Regions from separate parts of the Parasphingomonas frigoris genome, predicted to be linked through region 4. Evidence: predicted binding sites of a transcription regulator. Region 4 holds the regulator's gene; each other region holds the start of a gene.

Region 1 (3,111 bases), on a different contig from region 4:
GCGGCGTGACGGGATCGCGCTTTACCAGGCTGTTGACGACGAATTGCACGAGCCCAAGCCCAAAACACCCGAGCAGGCGCTCGCAATGGCACATGAGTATTTCGACGAATGGTTTCCTGCGGCGATGAAGCGCTTTGATATCGCGAAGTATGATATCGAGAAGGGCTATCTCAAGGATGCTGCGTTCGACATGCATCAGGCGGCCGAGCGGCTGTATCACTGCGTTTTATTAGTTGTGACCTTCTACACGCCTCACGTGCACAATCTCGGCTTTTTGCGGACGCAGGCGGAGCGCCTGGATCGCCATCTTATCGAAGCCTGGCCCCGCGAGAGTCGCTCGGAACGCGCAATTTTCGAGAAGCTGAAAGAAGCTTACGTTAAAGCGCGTTATTCGAAGCACTATAAAATTACTGTCGAAGAACTCGAATGGATCGCAGCGCGTGTAGAACAACTCGGGCAAGTCGTTCTCTTGATTTGTAATGCTCGAATCACGCAACTCAGACAGGAACCGGATCCCCAGCGCGCCGGATGACGACGGTCGAATAAAGCCAATTTTGCGCTGGGTTGACCCTGGATCCGACATTCGCGGCGCGTTGGTGATTCTCAACTTCTGGCATTCGTTAATTTGGTCTCGGGTCTGGCTTCGGACCAAACCGCTTATCGGCTGAATTGCGAACGTTGATGGGTTCGTGCTGGTTCGTTCAGGTCGGCGACAAACGAACGCTGGTCGATTTTCGCTCGAGAGCTTTTATGCCCGGCAGCTGCCTTCCTCATTTATCCACGCAAGCGTTTTAGAAGCGCAACCCAAGCCTCTTCCGACCTCGGCCGTCGCTGGCTTGAAGGTCCGTATGGAGCGTGGAAAGTGACGGTGCATCGCTCAGGCCGGGCAAAGCACCTGCTGCATCTGAGATGGCCTCCAACGGACGCGAGGCCGAAGTCCCAACGGTGGACCATAAACCATCGGTAGAGCGGCTCTCCGGCAATAATGGACTGATTGTAGCAGTGGAAATGACATCGCGCGTGGATGTTGGCCTTTTGAGAGACGACATCACCAAGCGAGTGGAACCTGATATTTGCGCCCACGTCACAGCGAAAGATCGAGCTGGTCAGGATGTGACCGACCGCGTTCGCCCGCGATCTTGTCGAAGATCGACTGTGCGATGAATTCTGCGGCGCTTAATCGCATCCGCTCATCAGGCGCCGATAGACCTACGCGAACCCAGCCGGGAAGCGTTAGGACGGTTGCCGCGAGGTCGTCGGGCGTGACAACCGGTTCGGATTGATGATCGAAGCGAGCCATGCTCGCATTAGAACAAATGAAGAACATATCCGCAAGCCGATTCGCTGCGAGGCGATCAACGGACCGCAGATAGGACCGCAATCCTCACGACCGCTTCCTGGCCGGTACGACCCAGATCCAGATATTAGCCAAGCATTTTTGGCTTCCCAACTGCGGACATCTGTTCATCGGGAATTGATGGCCGGTTTCGGGGCGGTCGATCGTCGGTCGTTGGTTAAGCTGCCATTCCCGAAGCAGCGAGGGTCATCTCACCGACGCCATTGACAGCCATCTCCAGAAAAAAAAGCAGCACGAAACGCTGTGAGGTCAGCGTAATGGTCTCCTTGCGGAGCCTGAACGCGATGATGCTTGTCATATCAATGAATCCCGACCCTAGCGCGGACGCTGCCGGCCAAAGCCATCCGCGCTGGGTGTTTGGGCATTGGGCATGGGTTATTTTATCCCAGACTCTCGAACGCGGCGATTGACCAAGATCCGAATCCTATGGGGCAACGGCTATGTAACGGATGGCAAAACGTCTCCCCCCTTTGGCGGATAGAAGCCGCGTATCTCGTGCGGGTGACGGTTGAGCCGGGACATGGCAAGCCGATTTCGCTCCGTGCAAACATGACTGGCACAGAACGCTCGAAGCTCGGTGTCACCTTTACTGCATCTGAAGGTCTACGTGATAATTCCGCCAAATGCGGTTGGCGACGATCACGAACTGGGCTTACGGAATCACCGTTACCCTGACGCTTGCCTCGGGCGCAACAATGCTCGCAGCTTCTCACGCGCAAGACGACGAGCGGGCTGCCGTCGAGCAGCGATATCGCCTTGATAAGATCACATCGACCCTTGACGAGGATGCCACCCAACTGAGTGAGCTTGCTCGTCAGTTCGCGCTTAGCGGCAACACGGCGGACAAGCTCGCTTATTCACGCGAGCAAAACACGCTCGGAAAAATTGAAAGTCGCACAACGAACATCCGGGATGCTGGCGCTTCAGAAGGGGAATTGGCCGATCTCCATGGGGCCCTTAAGTGGACGGACGCCTTGCGGCCGCAGCAACAGGCCGCGATCGTCGCCCGCCAGACGGGTGATCGGGCACGCGCAGTCGAAATACTATTCTCTACCGAATACGAGCGCGAGCTTGATCGCGTTCAGGCGGCTATCAGATCCTTTCAGGATCACGTCGACGAGCGAACGAGCGCGACGTTGCAGGTTGCGACGAGCTCCGCCAAACTGTTGCAAGGTGCAGCCGAGGTCATGCTCAGCGTCACGGCGCTCCTTTTCCTCTGTGTTTTGTTTTTTGTATTCCGACAGCGCGTCCTTCGTCCCGTCGTTAAACTGAGCGATGTCGTCACGCGTTTGGCCGCACACGATTACGAAGCCGTCCCGCCCAATATCTCCCAGGTCGACGAGATAGGCGACATGGCAGAGGCCCTGCGCATCTTCCGCGCCACCGGCATCGAACGCCAGCGCCTCGAGCGGGAGCGGGATGCGGATCGTGCAATGCGAGACCTTATGTCGCGTATGACGCAGCGTATGCAGAGCTGCGACAGCATTGACGATCTGAAGGACGTGGCGCGGCGCTTCTTGCCGGAGATCGCGCCACGGCTCGCTGGCTGTCTCTATTTTCTCGATACTGCCAAGGATGCGATGGTCGAGGCGGTGTCGTGGCAGGATCCACGCCATTCCACCGACGAATTTTCGTTGCTTTCGTGCTGGGCCATCCGCCGCGGGACCGCGCACCGGCCCGCCGGAGATCAGATCGACGTACCGTGCGGCCACCTCGACGCGAGCGACGGCACCCGCCTGCCGGACACCATTTGC
Region 2 (3,111 bases), 740 kb from region 4:
GGGGGGCGGTTCTGCCACACCGTCATTCGTCAGCCCGGCCTTGTGCCGGGGCCCACCCGTCACCGCATCCCGCCGCGTGAGCGGAGGTGTGGACCCCGGCACAGGGCCGGGGTGACGGAGGGGGGTAGCAACATGCGCTGCCGCTTTTCCTCCCCTCCCTTCTAGGGAGGGGAGGCACGGCGCGCCCGACGCTGCCCGCCCGCGCATCCCGCAGCGGCGTCCGCCCTTCGTCAGGCGGCATCGCCTTGAACGGATGCGGCGCAGCTTCGCTCACGCGTCCAGCGCTGCGATGGCGAGCGTTCGCATCGAGTTCCCCGCTCCGCGCCCAGCGCGCACCCGGCCGCCAGCCGCCACCGCGCGGCACCGAGCAGGCCACCGCCTGCTCGCGCGCGACCACCTCGGCGAGACCCTGAGGATCTACGCTGGCGCCCTCAAGCGGCGCGGCTGAGCGCTCGGCCTGCGCCAGCCGTTCGATCGACCAGTCGGGCAGGTAGAGCGAGGCGACCCGTTTCATCGCATGCCTCCATCATCCATTCGGCGGAGTCGCCGCCGCGTTGGCGGACCAGCTCCACCTTCCACCGCGCGCGCCCGACCCCCGCATCGCCGACCGGCAGCGGAGCCGAGGCTGCCGACGCGATCCGCCAGCGCGTCATCGCCGCCGAGGGGACCGCGAGCGGATTGCCGCCCTCCCGCGCATGCCGTTTCATCAGCAGCGCGATCGTCTTCCCGCCCTCGGCCGCGAGCTGCAGCCGCCGCGTATTCGGCATCGCCGCGCGCTTCACTTCTCCCACCACCGCGCCGAGCCCGCGATGCCGCAGACCCTCCTCCATCAGCGCGAGCAGTTCGGCATCGTCGGCTGCCTCGGCATAGATCAGCCGCCCCGGCGCGAGCCCCGCCTGGTAGAGCCCAGGCGCGAACAGGTCGCGCCGCCGCACCACCCACAGCACCGGACCCCAGGCGCGCGCCGCGATTCCCGCCATGAACAAAGTCGCCGCCGCATCGTCCGACGGGGCGGGGCTCGCGGCGGAAATCTCGTGGAGCGAATCGAGCCGCAGTCCGCCCGGCGCGAGCCGCTCGTCGATCGGCGCGATCCCGAACGGCAGCACCGGGCGCCGACGCAGCCCGTCGCTTTCCACCTTCTTGAGGCTTTCGCGAAGCTCGGCGATGATGGCAGGACAGGACACGGGCACGACTCACTTGAAGCATCGTTCCTATTTTGTTCTCTTTGCCGCATCAGAGTCAAGCTGGTCCGTCACCCCGGCGCGACGGGTCGTCGCATTCCGTGCCAAACGCCCCCTCGCCAAGCGCGTTGAAATTTTATAACAAGGCTGAAAGAACGATTCCGCTGTCGGTCACAAAGCCAGGCACGCGTTGTGGAGAGTATATGGCGACCGACCGAGTCCCCGATCATTTGAAGCCCAATCTTGCGCCGTTGTCGCTCTACGTCCCCGAGCCCAAGTTCCGGCCGGGCGATGCGGTCGATTTCACGCAGGTGCCGATCCCGCCCGCCGGCCAGGCGCGGCGGCCCGATCCTGCCGATGCGGCCGATACGTTCATCGATCTCGCCTTCGATCTCGTCCGCGTGCTCGACGACGAAGGCCAGGCGGTCGGCCCGTGGAATCCGCGTCTCTCGCCCGATACGCTGCGCGCAATGCTGCGCAGCATGGCGCTGGTCCGCGCGTTCGACGAGCGCATGTTCCGCGCGCAGCGCCAGGGCAAGACGAGCTTCTACATGAAGTGCACCGGCGAGGAGGCCGTCTCGGTCGCCGCCGCGCATGCGCTCGATTACGAAGACATGTGCTTCCCGTCGTACCGCCAGCAGGGCCTGCTGATCGCGCGCGGCTGGTCGATGGTGGACATGATGAACCAGATCTATTCGAACACCGCCGACCGGCTGCAGGGCAAGCAGTTGCCGATCATGTATTCGGTGAAGGAAGCGGGCTTCTTCTCGATCTCGGGCAACCTTACCACGCAATATCCGCAGGCCGTCGGCTGGGCGATGGCGAGCGCCGCCAAGGGCGACACGCGGATCGCCGCGACCTGGTGCGGCGACGGATCCACCGCCGAGGGCGATTTCCACTCGGCCTGCACCTTCGCCAGCGTCTATCGCGCGCCGGTGATCTTCAACGTCGTCAACAATCAGTGGGCGATCTCGAGCTTCTCGGGCTTTGCCGGCGCCGAGTCGACGACCTTCGCGGCGCGCGCGGTCGGCTATGGCATCGCCGGCCTGCGCGTCGACGGTAACGACGCGCTCGCGGTCTATGCCGCAACGCTGTGGGCGGCCGAGCGCGCGCGGACCAACCAGGGGCCGACGCTGATCGAGCATTTCACCTATCGCGCCGAGGGCCATTCGACCTCGGACGATCCGGGGCAATATCGCTCGGCGGGCGAGCCGACCGCCTGGCCGCTCGGCGATCCGATCAAGCGCCTCAAGGACCATCTCATCGCGCTCGGCGAGTGGGACGAAGACCGCCATGCGGCGCAGGACAAGGAGCTCGCCGAGCAGGTCAAGGCCGCGCAAAAGGAGGCCGAGACCAACGGCGTGCTCGGCCACGGCCTGCACCAGCCGCTCGATACCTTGTTCGACGGCGTGTTCGAGGAAATGCCGTGGCATTTGCGCGAGCAGCAGGCGCAGATGATCGCCGAGGAAACCGCCAGCGGCCGTCCGTGGGCGCGCAAGTGATGGGTGCCCGGCTAAGCGGCGCAGCCAAAACGTTTTTCTTTTTCCTTCGTGGCTTTGTGGCTTTGTGTGAGCCAAAATTTCTCACACAAAGCCACAAAGACACGAAGAAGGTTTTTAAAGCCGCAAGTGCGGCGGGTGCAGCAGCATGACCGACACACCAGATTCCACTCGCATGAACATGATCCAGGCGATCAACTCCGCGATGGACGTGATGATGGGTCGCGACCCCGACGTGATCGTGATGGGCGAGGACGTCGGCTATTTCGGCGGCGTGTTCCGCGCGACCGCCGGGCTCCAGGCGAAATACGGTAAGACCCGCGTGTTCGACACGCCGATCAGCGAATGCGGCATCATCGGTGTCGCAGTCGGGATGGGGGCGTACGGCCTGCGCCCTGTGCCCGAAATCCAGTTCGCCGATTACATCTACC
Region 3 (3,111 bases), on a different contig from region 4:
TGAGGCGCGGGCGCCGTTCCTGCCGGAGTTCGCCGGGGGGTGGGGTGATTATGTGGCGCTGGATGCGGTGATTGGGGACATGGGATCTGGCGTTATGCCGGGGCGCACCTGGGCGGTATCTCCTGACACCGGCACACTTCAACAGCGATGGGCAGCGCTATCGGGTGAGAAAGACGACGTCATCAAGGAAAAGCTTCTTCACCCTCAGTTACGAAAAGGCTTGGTATCGGCCCGCCACATCCGAAAGTTCGTTAAAGAGCAACTGGGCACCTATCCCCTCAGAGCGGTCCCGATAATCGACGACGATCAACCGATCGTCACGCCAGTGCGCTACGGTTTTCGTTCGTTCGATCGCCAATGGATACCGGCTGACTCGCGCCTTCTAAATGATCCCCGACCAAAAATTTGGGCGTCTTACGGCTCCAAACAAGTTTTCCTGACGGGCCTAATGGCGAGTAGCCCGACATCTGGGCCAGCCATTTCTGCCACATCGCTGATCCCCGATCAGGATCATTACAAGGGCTCGTTCGGCGGCCGAGTGTTCGCGCTCTGGAAAGACGCCACCGCCACGGAGTCAACCATCTCGCCGATAGTACTCGCCGAACTGGCTCGAACCTATGGCGCGCCGGTCGATCCGGTCGATGTGTTCGCTTATGTCGCCGCTTTGCTCGCGCACCCCGCGTACATCGAGCGCTTCCGGGGCGACCTGATTCGGCCAGGGCTACGCGTGCCGCTGACCGCCGACGCGACGCTGTTCGCGGAAACGGCGACGATCGGACGCGAGGTAATCTGGCTGCACAGCTTCGGCGAGCGTTTCGCCGAGGGGCATCCCGCCGGCCCGCCGCGCGCTGCGGCGGATTTGCCGATATATTCCAAAGAGGGCCGAATTCCTTCAACGCCTGAGGGTTTTCCCGACACTATCGACTATGATGCCGCGGAACGACGACTCAAAATTGGTACCGGCTTCATCGACAACGTTCCGCCCGCGGTGTGGGCTTATGAAATGTCGGGCAAAAGCGTGCTGCGGCAGTGGTTCAGCTATCGCAAAAAGGACCGCGAACGCCCACAGATCGGAGACAAGCGTTCACCGTCACCGCTCGGCGATATCCAGCCTGACCAATGGCTGCCCGAATACACAAGCGAGTTGATCAATGTGCTCAACGTGTTGGCGCTCCTTGTCACCCTCGAGCCCAAACAGGCCGACCTTCTCGCACGCATTTGCGACGGGCCACTGATCGCAGGCACTCGCCTGAAACCATGAGATCGGGCGTTATTACTGAAGGGCGAGGATTGGTATCAGACGCACCAGCGCGTGCGGAATCATGCGAGCAAGAGAAGCCTTTGCCGTGCTTGACAAGCCCGATAGAGGAAGACAAAGCCCACGATTAGCGGTATGTTCCCTATTCGTTCCAAAGGGAGATCTCAAATGGCCCAGTTGTCGCCGATCGAATGGACGGACGTCACCTGGAATCCTGTCGCTGGCTGCGCCATTGCCACCGCGGGATGCACCAATTGCTACGCTATGCGTATGGCAGCGCGGCTCGAAGCTATGGGCGTAGAAAAATATGCGGGCCTGACGCGTAAGAGCGGCGACCGCTACGTATGGACCGGAACGGTTGTCCAAGACGAAAAGTCACTGAAAGCACCGCGATCGTGGCGGATGCCGCGAACCGTTTTCGTCAATTCGATGTCCGATTTGTTCCATGAAACGGTTGAAACTGCTTTCATCTGCAAGGTTTGGGACGTGATGCGTGATACGCCGCAGCACACGTACCAGATCCTGACGAAGCGTCCGGAGCGGATGCGCACGGTGCTGTCATCGCCAGGCTTCTTGGTGCTGCCAAACGTATGGATCGGAACCAGTGTCGAGGACGCGGCAGTTATTGGACGGATCGGTGATCTGCGTCTAACGCCCGCGGCGGTCCGCTTCATCTCTTTCGAGCCCCTCATCGGTTCGGTAGCCAGCGCCGATATCACGGGTATCGATTGGGCAATTGTTGGCGGCGAAAGCGGCCCGCGTGCGCGCCCGATGTTGGAGGATTGGGTACACGAGATCGAGGAAATGTGTCGTGAAACACGCACCGCTTTCTTTTTCAAGCAATGGGGCGGGCGCAACAAGAAAGCTGCGGGCCGCCTGCTTAACGGCCGGACATATGACGAGATGCCGCGCCGCCATACTTCTTCAGGGTCGCCTTTACACCTTTCTTTATGAGGCCAATTGCGGGATCGCTCGCGCTATTCGATAGGCAAAAGAGAGAAAAAAGCTGTCCCCTGCCATCTGCGATTAGCGGCAACGGTTCCGATACGTAGCGGAAAAGCGTACCAAGACGCTTTCTGGCATATTCTTCGATTTGTGGCTGCGTAACCTTTCTCACGGAAGTCGACACGACTGTATCAAACAAGTCGACCGACACGTGAGTATTGTACAGCTCCTCACGCCAATTGAGTGTTCCGAAGATGGAATCGAGCTTCGACGCCTTGCTCTCGTTCACGCGCGACATGTCCCATGCAAGCTGGCGTGTGACCGCGAGCACTGGAAAGAGATACCAGACATCGGCTGCTTTTGTGTCCGCGAGCAAGCGTAGGGTTTCCCACTCGACATTCATCCCATACGGATCGAGAAACACGCAGGCACGATGTTTACCCCGCCCGGCGATCTGATTACGCCATGGGGCGGAGGTGAATATTGATCGTAACTCGGCGTTGGCATCGCCGTGCCGGCATTCAATCTTCTGATCGGGTCTGGCCTTTCGGATGGCATCAAGCTCACGAAACCGCGATGCTTGACCCTCGATAAAGACGTGGCGGTTAAATGGAGGGTCCACAGCGAGGGCCCTGAGCACCGACCCTGCAAGTTCCTCGGTCTCTTCAGTGACTGGCGTATCGCTAAGAAGACCGCCGGTTTCTTTTTCAACCGTCCGCGTACCCGATCCGGCGAACGCATCTATATACCACAGATCGAATGGCTGGGTTTCCAGCACGCGTGTGAAAAAGCCCAAATAATAATGGACCGCGTCGAGCTTTAGCTCGGTCCATGCCCCGCCAAACCGATGCCCTTGCTCTACACTGATCACGGCCATGAGAGTCTCTCCTTAGCGGTGACCATCGTAG
Region 4 (3,111 bases):
TCGCATTGTGGCGCACGCAATGGCGGCGCTTGGGGGCTCTACCGTTGCTGATCGGGGCCGCGTGGGCGCTCGCGACCCCGCCGCCCGACCTTCTCGTCACCGGCGATGGACGGCATGTCGCAATCCGAACCGCCGATGGCGGGTTGGCGCTGCTGCGCGACCGGACCGGCGACTACACCGCCGACACGATGGCGGAAAATGGCGGGATTACGGACTTGCCGGTATTGCTGTCCGAGCAGCGAGACGCCCGCTGCAGCCGCGATCTGTGCCTGATGACGCGGATGGCTGGCGGGCGGCAGTGGCGCGTGCTTGCGACGCGAAGCGGCTATCTCGTTCCCACCGCCGATCTCGTCGCGGCCTGCGCGGAGGCCGACATCGTGATCAGCGAGCGGCGGTTGCCGCGGCGGTGCGCGCCGCACTGGCTGAGGCTCGATCGGCCGACGTTGGCGCGCACGGGCGGCATCGCTATTGCGTTCCCGTCGCGCTCGGTGCGGACCGTGCGCCACGCGGGCGACCGCCATCCGTGGATCGCGGCGACTGATGCCGGGGTGGTCCGCCGAGCACCACGGTGGAGACGACGTGGGAATACGCGGCAGGCGCACTGACGAATGGGCTGCGATCGCGACCTGCAGGCGCCGGCAGACGAACCGGGTCAGGATGCGCGCGACCAACGATGGCCTAGGCCAACGCGGTCTCGCGTCCCGCTGTGCGAGGTTCAGTCGTAGCGTCGCAGGATACCGGCCAGCTTGCCCTGCACCCGGACTTGCGCGGGGGCATAGCGCTGCGGATCATAGGCGCGGTTCGCCGGATCGAGCCGCACCATCGCGCCTTCGCGGCGGAAGAATTTGAGCGTGGCCTCGCTCTCCTCGATCAGCGCCACGACAATCTCGCCGTCGCGCGCGATGTCCTGGCGTTTGATCAGCGCGTAATCGCCATCGAGGATCCCGGCCTCGACCATCGAATCGCCCGACACTTCGAGCGCATAATGTTCGCCGCTGCCGAGCAGCGCGGCGGGGACGGCGAGCATTGATGCGCCCTCGAATGCCTCGATCGGCACGCCGGCGGCGATCCGGCCGTGCAGCGGGATCTCGATCACGTCGTTGGCGGGTTCGGGAACGTGGCGAACGTTGCTTGCAACCGGGCTCGGTGCGGCCGCCTTGCCTGCAGGCTTGGTGCCTCGCTCGGGCATCTTGAGCACTTCGAGCGCGCGGGCGCGGTTGGGCAGACGGCGGATGAACTGGCGTTCCTCGAGCGCGCTAATCAGGCGGTGTACCCCTGACTTCGATTTGAGATCGAGCGCTTCCTTCATTTCCTCGAAGGACGGCGAAACCCCGGTCTCGTCGAGCCGGTCGTTGATGAAGCAGATCAGCTCATGCTGCTTGCGGGTAAGCATCGCGGCGCCCTTTCGTCGGAACAGACGACGAACCTATACGGAACGAAAAATCGCCCGTCAAGCACGCCGCTCAGCCGAGGGCGAGGATTTCCACCGAGTCGCCGGCTTGCGCCGCAGGAGCATGCGGCGCGCGGACGATCAGGCAGTCGGAGCGGGCCAATGTGGCCAGCATCGACGAATCCTGACGCGCCGCCGAATGGACGCGACCGGCGCGGGTTTCGGCCCGCAGATAGTCCTGGCGATGGTCGTTGGCGGGGAGCGGTTCGCCGAGCGTCGCGAGGAAACGGCGCGGTGCGGGATCGGCCGCGCCACTCAGATGGGCGATGAGCGGACGCAGGAACAGGATCGCGGTAACGAACGCCGAGACGGGATTGCCGGGGAGGCCCAGCACGATCGTGTCGCGCAGTCGACCGGCGAGCATCGGCTTGCCGGGCCGCAGCGCGATTCGCCAGAAGTCGAGACTTCCGCCCGCGGCGGCGAGCGCCGGACGGATCAGATCATGATCGCCGACCGAAGCACCGCCGGTCGTCACCAGTATATCGGCGTCGACACGCGCGAAGGCATCCGTGATCACGTCGAGCCGGTCAGGCAGGATGCCGAGCTCGATCAGCGCGATGGGCAGGTCGGCGAGAAGCGCCGCGAGCATCGCGCCATTCGATTCCGGCAACCCGCCGTCGGTGAGCGCCGCGCCCGGTGCGACCAGCTCGTCGCCGCTCGCCACGATCGCGACCCGCAGCCGTCGAGCGACCTTCACGGCACCGTGCCCGGCGGTCGCGGCCAGCGCGATCCGCGCGGCCGTCAGCCGCTCGCCCTTCGCCACCAGCAGATCGCCGCTGCTGAAATCGAGCCCCTGGCGGCGGACGTTGCCGCCGCGCACCGGGCCCGTCCCCGTTAGCCGGACGACAGCACCGTCACGCACCGCCTCTTCCTGCACCAGCACGCTGTCGGCGCCCGATGGCATCGCCGCGCCGGTGAAGATTCGGACCGTCTCCCCGGTACCGACATGTCCGCTGAAAGCATGCCCCGCCGCGCTCTCGCCGATCAGCGCGAGCGGGCCTGGCAGATCATCGAAGCGGACCGCATAGCCATCCATCGCCGAGACGGCGGTGGCGGGCTGGGTCCGTAGCGCTACGATGTCGGCCGCCGCCCAGCGCCCGGCCGCGGCGGCGAGCGGGGCATCTTCGGTTGCAGGCGCGGATCCCAGCGCGAACAGCCGCGCCTGGGCGTCGGGAACGGAGAGCAGCGGCGGGCGGATCGGATCGGGCATGAGCGTCCTAATGCGGCACCGTGCAAAGCGTTGCACGGGCGTCAGCGGCGGATGCGGCGACTGCGCCTGACTGTCAAACGGGCAAAGGCCGCGGCGCTCGGCCTAGCGTCGCCGCCTAATCGGCCTGCCGAAGCGAACGCAGCCGGGCTTCGGTGCGGAAAGACCCGCCGCGACTAAAAAACCACAGGTCGCAGACAATGTTGCTGGCGATGGCGCGCTGTCATGAAAATGTCATACCTCCGGCCTAGCGGCGCGGCTGGGGGCAGACTTTACCACGCTGAAGATCGCTCGCCCCATCGCGCGCAAGGTCCGCAACGGATCGGCGCGCTCGCTTTTCGATGTCCGCAGAACATCCAACATCAAAGGGAATCGCATGTCCAAGTCGCTCGTCGTCAAATCCGCCTTGCTGGTCGGAACCGCCTTCGCCGCCGTTGCGAGCGCCAGCGTCGCG

Evidence for each region. The regulator LexA, encoded in region 4, represses DNA repair genes until DNA is damaged. The targets are predictions, from matches to a motif close to GTTCCNCNCTTGTTCT.
Region 1: a site for LexA is predicted at 1,310-1,325, ahead of U1872_RS18520 (DUF6771 family protein). Genes of this name have one in related genera too.
Region 2: a site for LexA is predicted at 1,208-1,223, ahead of U1872_RS09485 (ImuA family protein). Genes of this name have one in related genera too.
Region 3: a site for LexA is predicted at 1,396-1,411, ahead of U1872_RS21775 (DUF5131 family protein). Genes of this name have one in related genera too.

What each region holds. Positions count from the first base shown of each region.
Region 1 covers NZ_JAXOJQ010000007.1:27,615-30,725, forward strand. Annotated here, with positions in the region: gene U1872_RS18515 (nucleotidyltransferase and HEPN domain-containing protein) at 1-532, shown strand, start outside; gene U1872_RS18520 (DUF6771 family protein) at 1,085-1,300, opposite strand; gene U1872_RS18525 (hypothetical protein) at 1,515-1,655, opposite strand; gene U1872_RS18530 (diguanylate cyclase) at 1,981-3,111, shown strand, end outside.
Region 2 covers NZ_JAXOJQ010000002.1:855,375-858,485, reverse strand. Annotated here, with positions in the region: gene U1872_RS09490 (Y-family DNA polymerase) at 1-18, opposite strand, end outside; gene U1872_RS09485 (ImuA family protein) at 432-1,136, opposite strand; gene U1872_RS09480 (thiamine pyrophosphate-dependent enzyme) at 1,385-2,683, shown strand; gene U1872_RS09475 (alpha-ketoacid dehydrogenase subunit beta) at 2,856-3,111, shown strand, end outside.
Region 3 covers NZ_JAXOJQ010000018.1:15,486-18,596, forward strand. Annotated here, with positions in the region: gene U1872_RS21770 (type ISP restriction/modification enzyme) at 1-1,261, shown strand, start outside; gene U1872_RS21775 (DUF5131 family protein) at 1,427-2,212, shown strand; gene tcmP (three-Cys-motif partner protein TcmP) at 2,139-3,080, opposite strand.
Region 4 covers NZ_JAXOJQ010000002.1:118,391-121,501, reverse strand. Annotated here, with positions in the region: gene U1872_RS05815 (ComEC/Rec2 family competence protein) at 1-605, shown strand, start outside; gene lexA (transcriptional repressor LexA) at 716-1,393, opposite strand; gene U1872_RS05805 (molybdopterin molybdotransferase MoeA) at 1,464-2,660, opposite strand; gene U1872_RS05800 (TonB-dependent receptor) at 3,034-3,111, shown strand, end outside.